DNA from 2 places in the Pseudarthrobacter sp. NPDC058196 genome. Region 2 is predicted to be linked to the other one. Evidence: riboswitches for the same ligand, from Rfam matches in the RefSeq annotation. Region 2 holds a riboswitch; the other holds the start of a gene.
What was found. A riboswitch is a leader RNA that binds a small molecule or an ion and turns the genes downstream of it on or off. The one in region 2 is predicted to bind S-adenosylmethionine.
Positions count from the first base shown of each region.

Region 1 (5,877 bases), on a different contig from region 2:
GGCGTCCACCACGAAGCCTGAGAGTCCGACGACGGCAGCGAAGTCCGTGGGACGCTGCCGCAGGAGGGTGGTGGCCATCGCCATGCCCATGGAGAAGCCCAGCAGCGAGACGGAGGGGTGGCCTGCCCTGATGGTGTCGATCCATTCCAGGACGTAGGCCGAAGCCGCTTTGACCCGGTCCAGGGAATAGTCGATGGACGCTGTCAGCGGGAACCAGGTGAAGCCGGGGCCCATGGCGATCGGCGCACGGACGGATGCCACCACGAAGTCCCCTGGAAGCATCCCGGCGAGGCTGAACAGGTCCTGTTCGTTGGCACCGTAGCCGTGCAGCAGCACCAAGAGCGGCTTGCCGGCACGCTGGTCTTCGGGGTGGGACCACAGGACAACGGGAGCGGGAAATACTTCGGCGTCAGTCATGGTTTCCATTCTTACAGTTACCCGAAAGTAACAACCTACGTTGGCGTAGCCAGTGAAGCGGAAGGCAGGATAGGACAGTGACTGACGCAAGTGCCATCCAGACCCCCTCCGTGCACCCCGGTTCCCACCCCTGGAGCCGGTACGTGGCGATGGGCGATTCCTTTACCGAGGGCATCGGCGACCCCGAGCCCGCAAGCCCCGGAGGCCACCGCGGCTGGGCCGACAGGGTGGCCGAAGAACTGGGCCGCACCAAGCCGGACTTCGCCTACGCCAACCTCGCCGTCCGCGGCCGGCTCCTGCAGCAGATCGTGGACCAGCAACTGGCTCCGGCCTTGGAACTGAAGCCGGACCTGGTCACCCTGTCCGCCGGCGGCAACGACCTCATCCGCCCGGGCGGCGACCCCGACGTGCTCGCCGAAAAGCTCGATTCCGTGGTCCAGATCCTGTCCATGGGCGGCGCCACCGTGGTCCTGTTCAACGGTCCGGACACCGGCTCCTCGGTCCTGGGCAGGATCCGGAGCAAGGTGGCCATCTACAACGAGAACCTGCGGACTGTCGCGGCGCGCCATGACGCCGTCATCGCCGACATGTGGTCCCTCCGGCAGCTGAGCGATCCGCAGATGTGGGACCAGGACAGGCTGCACTTCTCCCCGCTGGGGCACCACACCATCGCGGCCATGGTGCTGGACTCGCTCAACGTGGAGCACTCCCTGGAACCGCTCCAGCCCAAGGCGCTGCCGCCCCGGACCTGGCGCGAGGCAAGGACCGGGGACCTGGTGTGGGCCCGCGAATACTTCGTGCCGTGGGTGCTGCGCCGGCTGCGGCACCAGTCCTCCGGTGACGGCATCACGGCAAAACGGCCGACGCCGGGTCCCGTCTTCGGCCCGGGCGTGCCGCTGGGATCCGGTGAGGGTCCGCTGGGAACCTCGGAACCCAGCCGCCGGTAGCGCCGCCCGGGGTTACGCTGGAAGGACAACCTTTGAGAGGCGCGGCACCGTGAGCAGCTTGTTTGTCTGGATCATCATCCTGTCCTTCGTTGTCCCCACGGCCATGCGGATGTACCGGCGGTCCATGGCACGGCGGGACCGGGACCAGCGTTTGCCCGGCCAGTACCCGGGCCAGTTTCCGGGACAGTACGGGCCGGGCGGGTTCCCCGGGTCGGCGGGGCCGCAGAGCAACCAGCCCCGCGACGGCTACACCCAGCAGGACTACTTCTCCGGCGGCTTCCGCCAGCCCCGGCCGGCCGATGGTTCCCAGCCCCAGCCGTACCAGTACGGGCCACCGCCCATGCCGGACCCCCGGTACGGCGCTCCCCAGGAACCGCCCTTCCAGCAGTTCCCGGGCCAGCAGCAGGGTATGGGCCAGCAGTTCCCCGGCCAGCAGCCAGGTACCGGCCACCCGCCGTCAGGCCCGGCCGCTCCCCTGCCGGGAGCGCCCCAGGGGTTCCGTGCCCGGAAGCTCGCAGAACTGGACCAGCAGTACAGCAACGGCGAAATGTCCATGGAGGACTACATGAAGCGCCGCGGCGACATCATGAACGGCTGACGGCCTGGCGCCTCCACGCCTCAAGCCCGGAAGAGCCGCCTGACCACCCGCCCGGATGCCAGCGCGTCCAGGCCTTCGTTGATTTCGGCCAGCGGCCGGGTATCGGTGTGCAGCAGTTCCACCGGAAGCCTGCCTTCCCGCCAGTAGCCAAGGTACGCCGGGATGTCGCGGCCGGGAACTGCGTCACCCATGTAGGAGCCCAGGAGTCGTTTGCCGGCACCCGCGAACTGCAGTGCGGGAACCGTCAGTTCAGCAGAGGGATGGGGCAGTCCCACCGAGACAACCGCGCCGCCCCGCGTCACCAGGTCAAGGCAAGTGGCGATCACGCCCGCCGAGCCGACCGCTTCGACGGCAACGTCCACCCCGTCGCCGGCTGCCTCTTCAATCAGCGCCGCCGCGTCCTCCGGTGTGCCGGCCGCCGTGGCACCGGCGTCCAAGGCCAAGTGGTGCTTGCCAGGATTCGGATCGATGGCAATCACGCCGGCTGCCCCGGCGAGGCGGGCCGCCATGACGGCCGACAAGCCCACTGCGCCGAGGCCGAAGACTGCCACGGACTGTCCCGGACTGACACCTGCCGTGTTGAGGACGGCCCCCATTCCGGTGAGCACGGCGCAACCAAACATCGCCGCGACGGTGTCCGGGACGTCGTCGTCAATTACCACCACCGATTCCCGCGCCACCACGGCGTAATCCGCAAACGCCGAGACGCCCAAATGGTGGTTGATGCGCTCCCCCGCCGGCGTGCGCAGCAAGGCAGGCCCGTGAAGCAGGTCGCCGGAGCCGTTGACCTCTGCTGCGCGGTGGCAGAGCGCGGGCCTTCCGGCGCGGCACGCCCGGCAGTGGCCGCAACTGGGCACGAAGACCAGCACCACGTGGTCTCCTACGGATACGTCGGCTACGGCGTCGCCCACAGACACCACCCGCCCCACCGCCTCGTGGCCCAATGCCATCGGAAGCGGCCGGGCCCGGGAGCCGTCCACCACGGACAGGTCCGAATGGCACAGGCTCGAATACGTGATGGCAACGCCAAGCTCGCCGGCGCGGGGCCGCGGTTGGTCCAGCTCCTGCACCACCAACGGCTTGGCGTCAGCGTAGGTGGGCTTTCCCGGCGCCTGTCCGGCGGCGGGAACGGTCGAATAAAGGACGGCGGCTTTCATGACACGATCATGCCGTACTTCTTCTCGGGGCCGGCTGCACTGCGGCACCGCAGCGCGGCGGCAGCCCCGTGGTGGACGTCGGTCGCCCGCTGCCGGGATCCGGCGAGCGCTGCTACACCAGGAAGGAGGTCCGGAGCTGGTGCCCCAGCTGTCCGATCTCGGTCAGGAAGCCGTCATGGCCTATCGGTGCATTGATCATATGCACGCCAACCTCACCGGGCAGGGCCTGGGCCAATTCTCGGGACTGGGACGGGAAGTAGAGCCGGTCGGAATCGACGGCGGCAACAAAGAACCGGGCCGTGGAGGATGCCAGGGTTTCGACCAGCGGCCCGCGGCCCCGGCAGATATCGTGGCTCATCAGTGCCTCGGTGAGGGCGATGTAGCTGTTGGCGTCGAACCGGCGGACAAGCTTCCTGCCCTGGTGGTCCAGGTAGCTTTCCACCTGGTAGCGTCCGCGGTTTGCCAGCAATCCGCCGTGCAGGGGCGACTCGGGGGCCTGGGGCTCCCGGCCGAAGCGCCCTTCCAGTTCCGCGGCGGACCGGTACGTGATGTGGGCGATCCGCCGGGCCAGGGCCAGCCCGTCTTCCGGGCACGGGCCACCGTAGTAGTCGCCGCCGTTGAAGTTCGGATCCTGGCGGATGGCCAGCGTCTGGGCCTGGGCGAAGGCGATTTGTTCAGCCGTGCTGGCAGCGCCGACGGAGATGACGGCGCAGCGCTGCACCCGGCCGGGGTAGGTCACGGCCCACTCCAGGGCGCGGGCACCGCCCATGGAACCGCCAAGGACTGCGTACCAGCTCCCGATGCCCAGCTGGTCCGCCAGCCGGGCCTCCGCAACAGTGCTGTCCCGCAGCGTTACCAGCGGGAACCGTGACCCCCAGGGTGCTCCGTCCGGGGAAGGCGAGGACGGGCCAGTGGATCCGTAGCACCCACCCACGATGTTGATGGACACGACAAAGAAACGGTCCGTATCGACGGGAGCGCCTGGACCGGCCAGCTGTTCCCACCAGCCCTCTTCGTCAGTATCGCCCCGGGTCACGTGGGTGCTGCCGGTCAGGGCGTGCTCGATCAGGATGGCGTTGCTGCCATCTGCGTTCAGCGTGCCCCAGGTCTCGTACGCCAGGGTGACATCCGGAAGGTAGCCGCCGCCCTCCAGCTCGAGTCCCCCAATGGAGGCGTAGCGGACAACTCCGTGTTCGGGAATGGTGGTACGGGCGACGGTAACCGTCATGGCAAGACCTCTTCTACGCGCTTGCCTGCCGTCATTTGACCGGCAGGCCAGGTCTTCACCCGGGGCACCCCACCGCGGAAGGAGGGTTGCCGGCCAGCAAGCCGGGGCTGTCACTGGCACTCATGACCTGGTTCGAGTGTACGAAACACCCCCCGGTCCAGGCCAAGAGTGTGACTGGTTGTGACTTCCCGGCGCTGCCGGCCGGCGGTGCCGCAGCGTGCTGTCGATCAGGTGTCGGCGCCTCCCTTGGCCGCGCGGAAACCGGCCTCAAGGTCGGCCAGGATGTCGTCGATGTGCTCCAGGCCGACAGACAACCGGACCAGCCCCGGATTGACCCCGGCCACCACCTGCTGCTCGGGCGAGAGCTGGCTGTGGGTGGTCGACGCCGGGTGGATGACAAGCGAGCGGACGTCACCGATGTTGGCTACGTGCGAGTGCAGCTCCAGGGCGTCGACAAAGCGTTTGCCCGCCTCCGCGCCGCCTGCAAGGTTGAAGGCGACGACGGCGCCGGTCCCCTTGGGGCCGTACTTGCGGCCGCGTTCGTACCAGGGGCTGGACGGCAGCCCCGCGTAGGCGACCGATTCGACGTCGTCCCTTCTCTCCAGCCAGCGCGCCACCTCCGTGGCGTTGGAAACGTGCCGTTCCACCCGCAGGCTCAGCGTTTCCAGGCCCTGGGAAATCAGGAAGGCGTTGAAGGGCGAGACCGCCGAGCCGAGGTCGCGCAGCAACTGGACACGGGCTTTGAGGATGTAGGAAAGGTTGGCGCCCAGTGCGCCGCCCTCGCCAAGGTCCCGGGCGTAGACCAGCCCGTTGTACGTGGGATCCGGGGTGTTGAAGCCGGGGAAACGGTCAGGGTCCTTGCCGAAATCGAACTTGCCGGAGTCGACGATGACGCCGGCAATGGCCGAGCCATGACCGCCCAGGTATTTGGTGGCGGAGTGGATCACGATGTCCGCACCCCACTCCAATGGCCGGATCAGGTAGGGAGTGGACAGGGTGTTGTCCACGATCAGGGGAACGCCGGCGTCGTGGGCCACCTGGGAGATGCCTTCGATATCCAGGACGTCCTGGCGCGGGTTGGAAACCACCTCCCCAAAGAACAGCTTGGTGTTGGGCTGCACGGCATCCCGCCACTGGTCCAGGTTGTCCGGATCTTCAACGAAGGTGACCGAGATGCCGAACTTCTTCAAGGTATGGGCGAAAAGATTGTAGGTGCCGCCGTACAGGCTGGGGCTGGCCACGATGTGGTCCCCGGCCTCGGCGATATTAAGGACCGCGAAGGTCTCCGCGGCCTGGCCGGAGCTCAGCAGCAAAGCGGCCAGGCCACCTTCGAGGCTGGCGATCCGCTGCTCCACCGCGTCCTGGGTGGGGTTGCCAATGCGGGTGTAGATCGGAGCCAGTTCAGCCAGTGCAAAACGGTTGGCCGCGCTCTCGGCGCTCGGGAACACGAAGGACGTGGTCTGGTAGATGGGCAGGGCGCGGGCTCCGGTGGCGCCGTCAGGCTCCTGGCCTGCATGGATCTGGCGGGTT
Region 1 is NZ_JBHVVN010000008.1:165,275-171,151, forward strand. Features, by position in the region: gene ACFVVC_RS13370 (alpha/beta hydrolase) at 1-417, opposite strand, end outside; gene ACFVVC_RS13375 (SGNH/GDSL hydrolase family protein) at 495-1,364, shown strand; gene ACFVVC_RS13380 (hypothetical protein) at 1,414-1,962, shown strand; gene ACFVVC_RS13385 (alcohol dehydrogenase catalytic domain-containing protein) at 1,983-3,119, opposite strand; gene ACFVVC_RS13390 (homoserine O-acetyltransferase) at 3,232-4,347, opposite strand; SAM riboswitch class IV at 4,360-4,475, opposite strand; gene ACFVVC_RS13395 (bifunctional o-acetylhomoserine/o-acetylserine sulfhydrylase) at 4,575-5,877, opposite strand, start outside.
Region 1: another riboswitch for S-adenosylmethionine. It lies ahead of ACFVVC_RS13390 (homoserine O-acetyltransferase); the one in region 2 lies ahead of ACFVVC_RS14595 (cobalamin-independent methionine synthase II family protein).

Region 2 (5,877 bases):
TCACCACGATGGTCTGGTCACGGTCCGGGCCAACGCCAATAGCGGAGAACCGGGTCCCGGACAGCTTTTCCAGCGCGAGCACGTAGTTCCTGGCATTTTCCGGGAGGTCCGCGAGGGTGCGGGCGCCGGTGATGTCCTCGGTCCAGCCATCGAAGTACTCGAAGATGGGCTTGGCGTGGTGGAACTCTGTCTGCGTCATGGGCATCTCGTCGTGGCGGACGCCGTCGACGTCGTAGGCCACGCACACGGGGATCTGCTCGATGCCGGTGAGCACGTCCAGCTTGGTCACGAAGTAGTCCGTGAAGCCGTTTACGCGAGACGCGTGGCGGGCCAGGACGGCGTCGTACCAGCCGCAGCGGCGCGGACGACCGGTGTTGACACCGAACTCACCGCCGGTCTTCTGCAGGTACATGCCCATCTCGTCGAAGAGCTCGGTGGGGAACGGGCCGGCCCCCACACGGGTGGTGTAGGCCTTGATGATGCCGATCGAGCGGGAAATCCGGGTGGGACCGATGCCGGAGCCCACCGACGCGCCACCGGCCGTGGGGTTGGAGGACGTCACGAACGGGTAGGTTCCGTGATCAACGTCCAGGAACGTTGCCTGGCCGCCTTCCATCAGGACTACCTTGCCCTCATCCAGGGCAGTGTTCAGGACCAGGGTGCTGTCGATGACCAGCGGGCGGAGGCGGTCGGCAAAGGACAGGAAGTACTCAACGATCTCGTCCACCACCACGCCGCGGCGGTTGTAAACCTTGACCAGGAGTTCGTTCTTCTGGCGCAGCGAGCCTTCCACTTTCTGGCGGAGGATGGACTCATCGAAGACGTCCTGCACACGGATGCCCAGCCTGGCCACCTTGTCCATGTAGGCGGGGCCAATGCCGCGGCCGGTGGTTCCGATGGCGCGGCTGCCGAGGAAGCGCTCGGTCACCTTGTCCAGCACCTGGTGGTAGGGGGCCACCAGGTGGGCGTTGGCAGATACCCGGAGCCGCGAGGTATCGGCGCCGCGGGCCTGGAGTCCGTCGATCTCCTGGAAAAGGGCTTCGAGGTTCACCACGCAGCCATTGCCGATGATAGGGACCGCGTTGGGGCTGAGAATGCCTGCGGGCAGCAGTTTGAGTTCGTACTTTTCACCGCCTACGACGACGGTGTGCCCGGCGTTGTTGCCGCCGTTGGGCTTGACGACGTAGTCAACACGGCCGCCCAGAAGGTCGGTGGCCTTGCCTTTTCCTTCGTCGCCCCACTGGGCTCCTACGATCACAATTGCTGGCATGGGATCCTCCCCCATTCGTTCGGGCTGCCCGGGGCCGGCCGCGGGGAGCGGACCTGCGCAGCACCGTTCATGAGAATGCCCCGAACAGACCGGCCTTCGCCGGACCGCAGGGCGGCGCAGCGATGGAAGAGTTCCGGGGCTCTTACCACCCAAGTTTAGCGGATCAGGCACTTTGTCCACTCGATGGGCCCGCCGCGGCCCCGCAATTGCAGTCAGACACATTCTGAACCGCGTTTGCCTCTGACCACGCTCCTGGATTTAGGTGGGAGTGGACCATCCGGAGCGGCTGAGAGACCTGGCTCAATGACGCCGCAGCAACCACGGTCCGGCAGGAATTCTGCCGGCCGATGGTGCTACTGCCAGGACCGATGGAAAGGAAGATTCCAGCATGCCCCTCAACACCGACCACATTCGTGCCACCCACGCCGGGTCCTTGCCCCGCACCCCTGAACTCATCGCGGCCAATACGGCAAAGGAATCCGAGGGGGTCACCCCCGCGTTCCTGGAGCTCCTGGAAGACTCCGTTGTGGACGTGGTGCAGCGCCAGAAGGACCTGGGAATCGACATCCCCAACGACGGCGAGTATGGGCACACGATGTCCAACTCCGTTGATTACGGGGCCTGGTGGAACTACTCCTTTGCCCGGCTCGGCGGCCTGGAGCCGACGAACGTGGACCGGTGGGCAGAAGCCGAAGTACGGCGTTCCTCCCCCGGAAATGTTGTCCTGACATCCTTCCCCGACCGGCGGGACCGGCAGGCCTTCAACGAGGCGTACAACGACCCTTCCTCCGGGATACTCGCGCACCGGAAGAGCGTGTCCCAGCCCAAGATCGCCGGGCCCCTGACCTATACCGGCCATGACCTGGTGGCCTCGGACATCAAGAACCTGAAGACCGGGCTCGCGGCGGCCGGCCTCACCGGAGGGTTCGTGGCGTCCCTCTCCCCCGGTTCCTGCGCCCGCGTAGCCAACGAGTATTACAAGAACGATGAGGAACTCGTCTACGCCTGCGCAGATGCGATGCGCGAGGAATACAAGGCCATCATCGACGCCGGCCTGACGGTCCAGCTCGACGATCCGTGACTGGCCGAGAGCTGGGACCAGATCAACCCGGAGCCGTCCCTGGAGGACTACCTGAAGTTCATCCAGCTGCGCGTGGAGGCCACCAACTGGGCGCTGCGGGACCTTCCGCAGGAACAGATCCGGCTGCACGTCTGCTGGGGCTCCTGGCACGGTCCGCACACCACGGATATCCCGTTCGCGGACATCATCGGCTCAGTGCTGCAGGTCAACGCCGGCGCCTACTCCTTCGAGGCGGCCAACGTCCGCCACGAACACGAATGGCGGGTCTGGGAGGACACCGCACTTCCTGAGGGCAAAGTGATCATCCCCGGCGTAGTCTCGCATGCCACCAACGTGGTGGAGCACCCGGACCTCGTGGCTGACCGCATTGTCAGGTTCGCTGAACTGGTGGGCCGGGAAAGCGTGATCGCCTCGACCGACTGCGGCCTGGGCGGCCGGGTGCATCCGCAGATCGCATTCGCCAAGCTTGAGGCGCTGGGCGAGGGTGCCCGCCGCGCCACCAAGCGCCTCTGGTAGGTATCCGCCCGTTCCGGGAGTGACCGCCGGTCCAACGCGCCACGAATGAGGTGCGCTGGACCGGCGTTTCGTTTCCCCGGGCTTGGTAAACTGGCAGAGGCCGACCCGGAATCGGCCCACCCCAACTAACCACCGTTGAAGAGCTGCGCCGCCGTGCGCCCATTTTCAGCGGTGGACGCAACATCAATCCCCGCAGGAGAACCAGCCCTTCATGACCGCACTGGCCCCCGAAACATTCCACGAACAGCTCATGAGCCGCCGCTACGAACCCAGCGTTGCCGCTGTCAACGAGCTGTGTGATTCCCTGCAGGAAGCAAAGCCCGGAACCGTGGTGCCCTACGTGGACCCCATGCACGATGTTGAGGAATGCCGCATCATCAGCCTGTACTCCAACATTGGCGAGATGGACCAGTCCGGTTTCATCACCGCCGGTGACCAGGACGCCGCGACCCGCATGCTGGGCATCCAGTGGAAGCTGGCCCTGCGCCCGGAATTCGTGATGCCCTGGAATGTCCACCCGTGGCACGTCCCGGGCGAGGCCAACGGAAAATTCACCCCGGACCAGGTGCAGGCCGGTTTGAAGCCGCTGCTGAAGTTCCTGGCCCTCGTCCCCCGCGCCTCCGTGATCGTGGCGCACGGCACCGAGGCCAACCGCCTGGCCAACCTGCTGCTGAAGACCGAAGTTCCGCTGCTGTGGCGCCGAGGCCTCAAGACCTACAAGGTCCGCTCCCTGAGCGGACGCGCCTTCGCCGGTTCCCCGGCCCGCCAGGAGGAGTTCCTGGCGGACATGCGCACGGCCTACGCCGACGCCATGGCACGCACCGGCATCGCCCAGCAGGCCTAGGGTTTTTCGACAGGCTCAACCACCGACGACGGCAGGTCACCTTCCCTGGGAAGGTGACCTGCCGTCGTCGTAATTATTCGAATCTAGCCCTCGATGGCTGCCTTCGCCGCGGGGTCCGAGTCGTTCAGGAACTTCTCGATCCGCTCCGGCTCGTCAGCTTCCCCGATAGCCGAGGAAGCCCTGCCCAGCGAGTAGAGCGCACGCAGGAACCCGCGGTTTGGCTCGTGCTCCCACGGGATGGGCCCGACGCCGCGCCAGCCGTTGCGGCGCAGCGCGTCCAGTCCGCGGTGGTAGCCCACCCGGGCGTACGCGTAGGAGTCGATGGTGCGGCCCTCGGTCCACGCTTCCTCAGCCAGGATCGCCCACAACAGCGAGGACGTCGGGTGCTTTTCCACCAGGTCCAAGGCCTCGTGGCCGGCCTCCAGCTGCGCGTTGACCTCGGTTTCGGCAGGCAGGAGCGTGGGCTCAGGCCCCATCAGGTTCCTGCGGAACTCATCCGACATTTAGAACGTCTTTCCGGCCGAACCGAGCTGCTTGGTGGCTTCCACCACGCGGGCCGCCAGGCCGGCTTCGGCGGAGGCGCCCCAGACGCGGGGGTCGTAGGTCTTCTTGTTGCCTACTTCGCCGTCGACCTTCAGGACGCCGTCGTAGTTCTTGAACATGTGGTCGGCCACCGGACGGGTGTAGGCGTACTGGGTGTCGGTGTCGATGTTCATCTTGATCACGCCGTAGGAGACGGCGTCGGCGATTTCCTGGTCCGAGGATCCGGAGCCGCCGTGGAACACGAGGTCGAACGGGTTGTCCTTGCCGATTTTCGCGCCCACCTGGGCCTGGATGTCCTTGAGGATCTCCGGGCGCAGCTTGACGCCGCCGGGCTTGTACACGCCGTGGACGTTGCCGAAGGTCAGTGCGGTGATGTAGCGGCCGTTTTCGCCGGCGCCCAGGGCGTCGATGGTGGCCAGGGCGTCCTCGACCGTGGTGTAGAGCTTGTCGTTGATGGCGTTCTCGACGCCGTCTTCCTCACCGCCGACCGTGCCGATCTCCACCTCGAGGACCATCTTGGCGGCAGCCGTGCGCTGGAGCAGGTCGCGGGCGATGCGCAGGTTCTCCTGCAGGGTTTCCGCGGAGCCGTCCCACATGTGGGAGTTGAACAGCGGGTTGCGGCCGGCCTTGACCTCAGCTTCGGAAGCCTCAAGCAGCGGCAGGACGAAGCCGTCCAGCTTGTCCTTGGGGCAGTGGTCCGTGTGCAGGGCGATGTTGACGCCGTAGTTCTTGGCAACTTCGCGGGCGAAGGCTGCGAAACCCAAGGAGCCGGCAACCATGTCCTTGGTGGAGGCGCCGGACCAGTAGGCGGCGCCACCGGTGGAGACCTGCACGATGCCGTCTGACTCCGCCTCCGCGAAGCCGCGCAGTGCCGCGTTCAGCGTCTGCGAGGACGTGACGTTGACGGCGGGGAAGGCGAATCCGCCCGCCTTCGCGCGGTCGATCATCTCGGCGTAGATCTCTGGGGTTGCAATGGGCATGCTGGCTCCTCTGCTGAGTTTCGTCTGTGGGTGGATGACCCTCAAGTAGACCGCTTACGGCTAGGCACCATCCTAGCCATTCCCGGGCTGGCAGGGTGTTTCGGGTCACCGGTCGGTAATACTCAGACGTGCTGGCCGAAGACGTGCCGGCGGACCCAGGCGTGCATGGCGATGGCGGCTGCGGAGGCGGCGTTGATGGACCGGGTGGAGCCAAACTGCTCGATGGACAGGGTGGCGACAGCGGCCTCGTGGACCTCCGGAGTCAGGCCCGGGCCCTCCTGGCCGAAGACCAGCACGCAGTCCCGGGGCAGTTCGTAGGTCTCCAGGGGGACGGAGTCCGGGAAGATGTCGATCCCGATAATGGCGAGACCCTCCCCGTGCGCCCACTGGACGAAATCCTCCACGGTGGGGTGGTGGCGGACGTGCTGGTAGCGGTCGGTGACCATGGCACCGCGCCGGTTCCACCGCCGTCGGCCAATAATGTGGACCTCCTTGGCGAGGAAGGCGTTGGCGGTGCGCACCACCGTGCCGATATTGAGGTCGTGCTGCCAGTTCTCGATGGCCACATGGAAGTTGTGCCGCCGGGAGTCCAGCTCCGCCACGATCGCCTCGTGTTTCCAGTAGCGGTACTTGTCCAGCACGT
Region 2 is NZ_JBHVVN010000009.1:152,635-158,511, reverse strand. Features, by position in the region: gene ACFVVC_RS14600 (adenylosuccinate synthase) at 1-1,270, opposite strand, end outside; SAM riboswitch class I at 1,541-1,645, shown strand; partial or broken gene ACFVVC_RS14595 (cobalamin-independent methionine synthase II family protein) at 1,659-2,867, shown strand; gene ACFVVC_RS14590 (uracil-DNA glycosylase) at 3,079-3,711, shown strand; gene ACFVVC_RS14585 (DUF3151 domain-containing protein) at 3,795-4,214, opposite strand; gene fbaA (class II fructose-bisphosphate aldolase) at 4,215-5,234, opposite strand; gene ACFVVC_RS14575 (TrmH family RNA methyltransferase) at 5,357-5,877, opposite strand, start outside.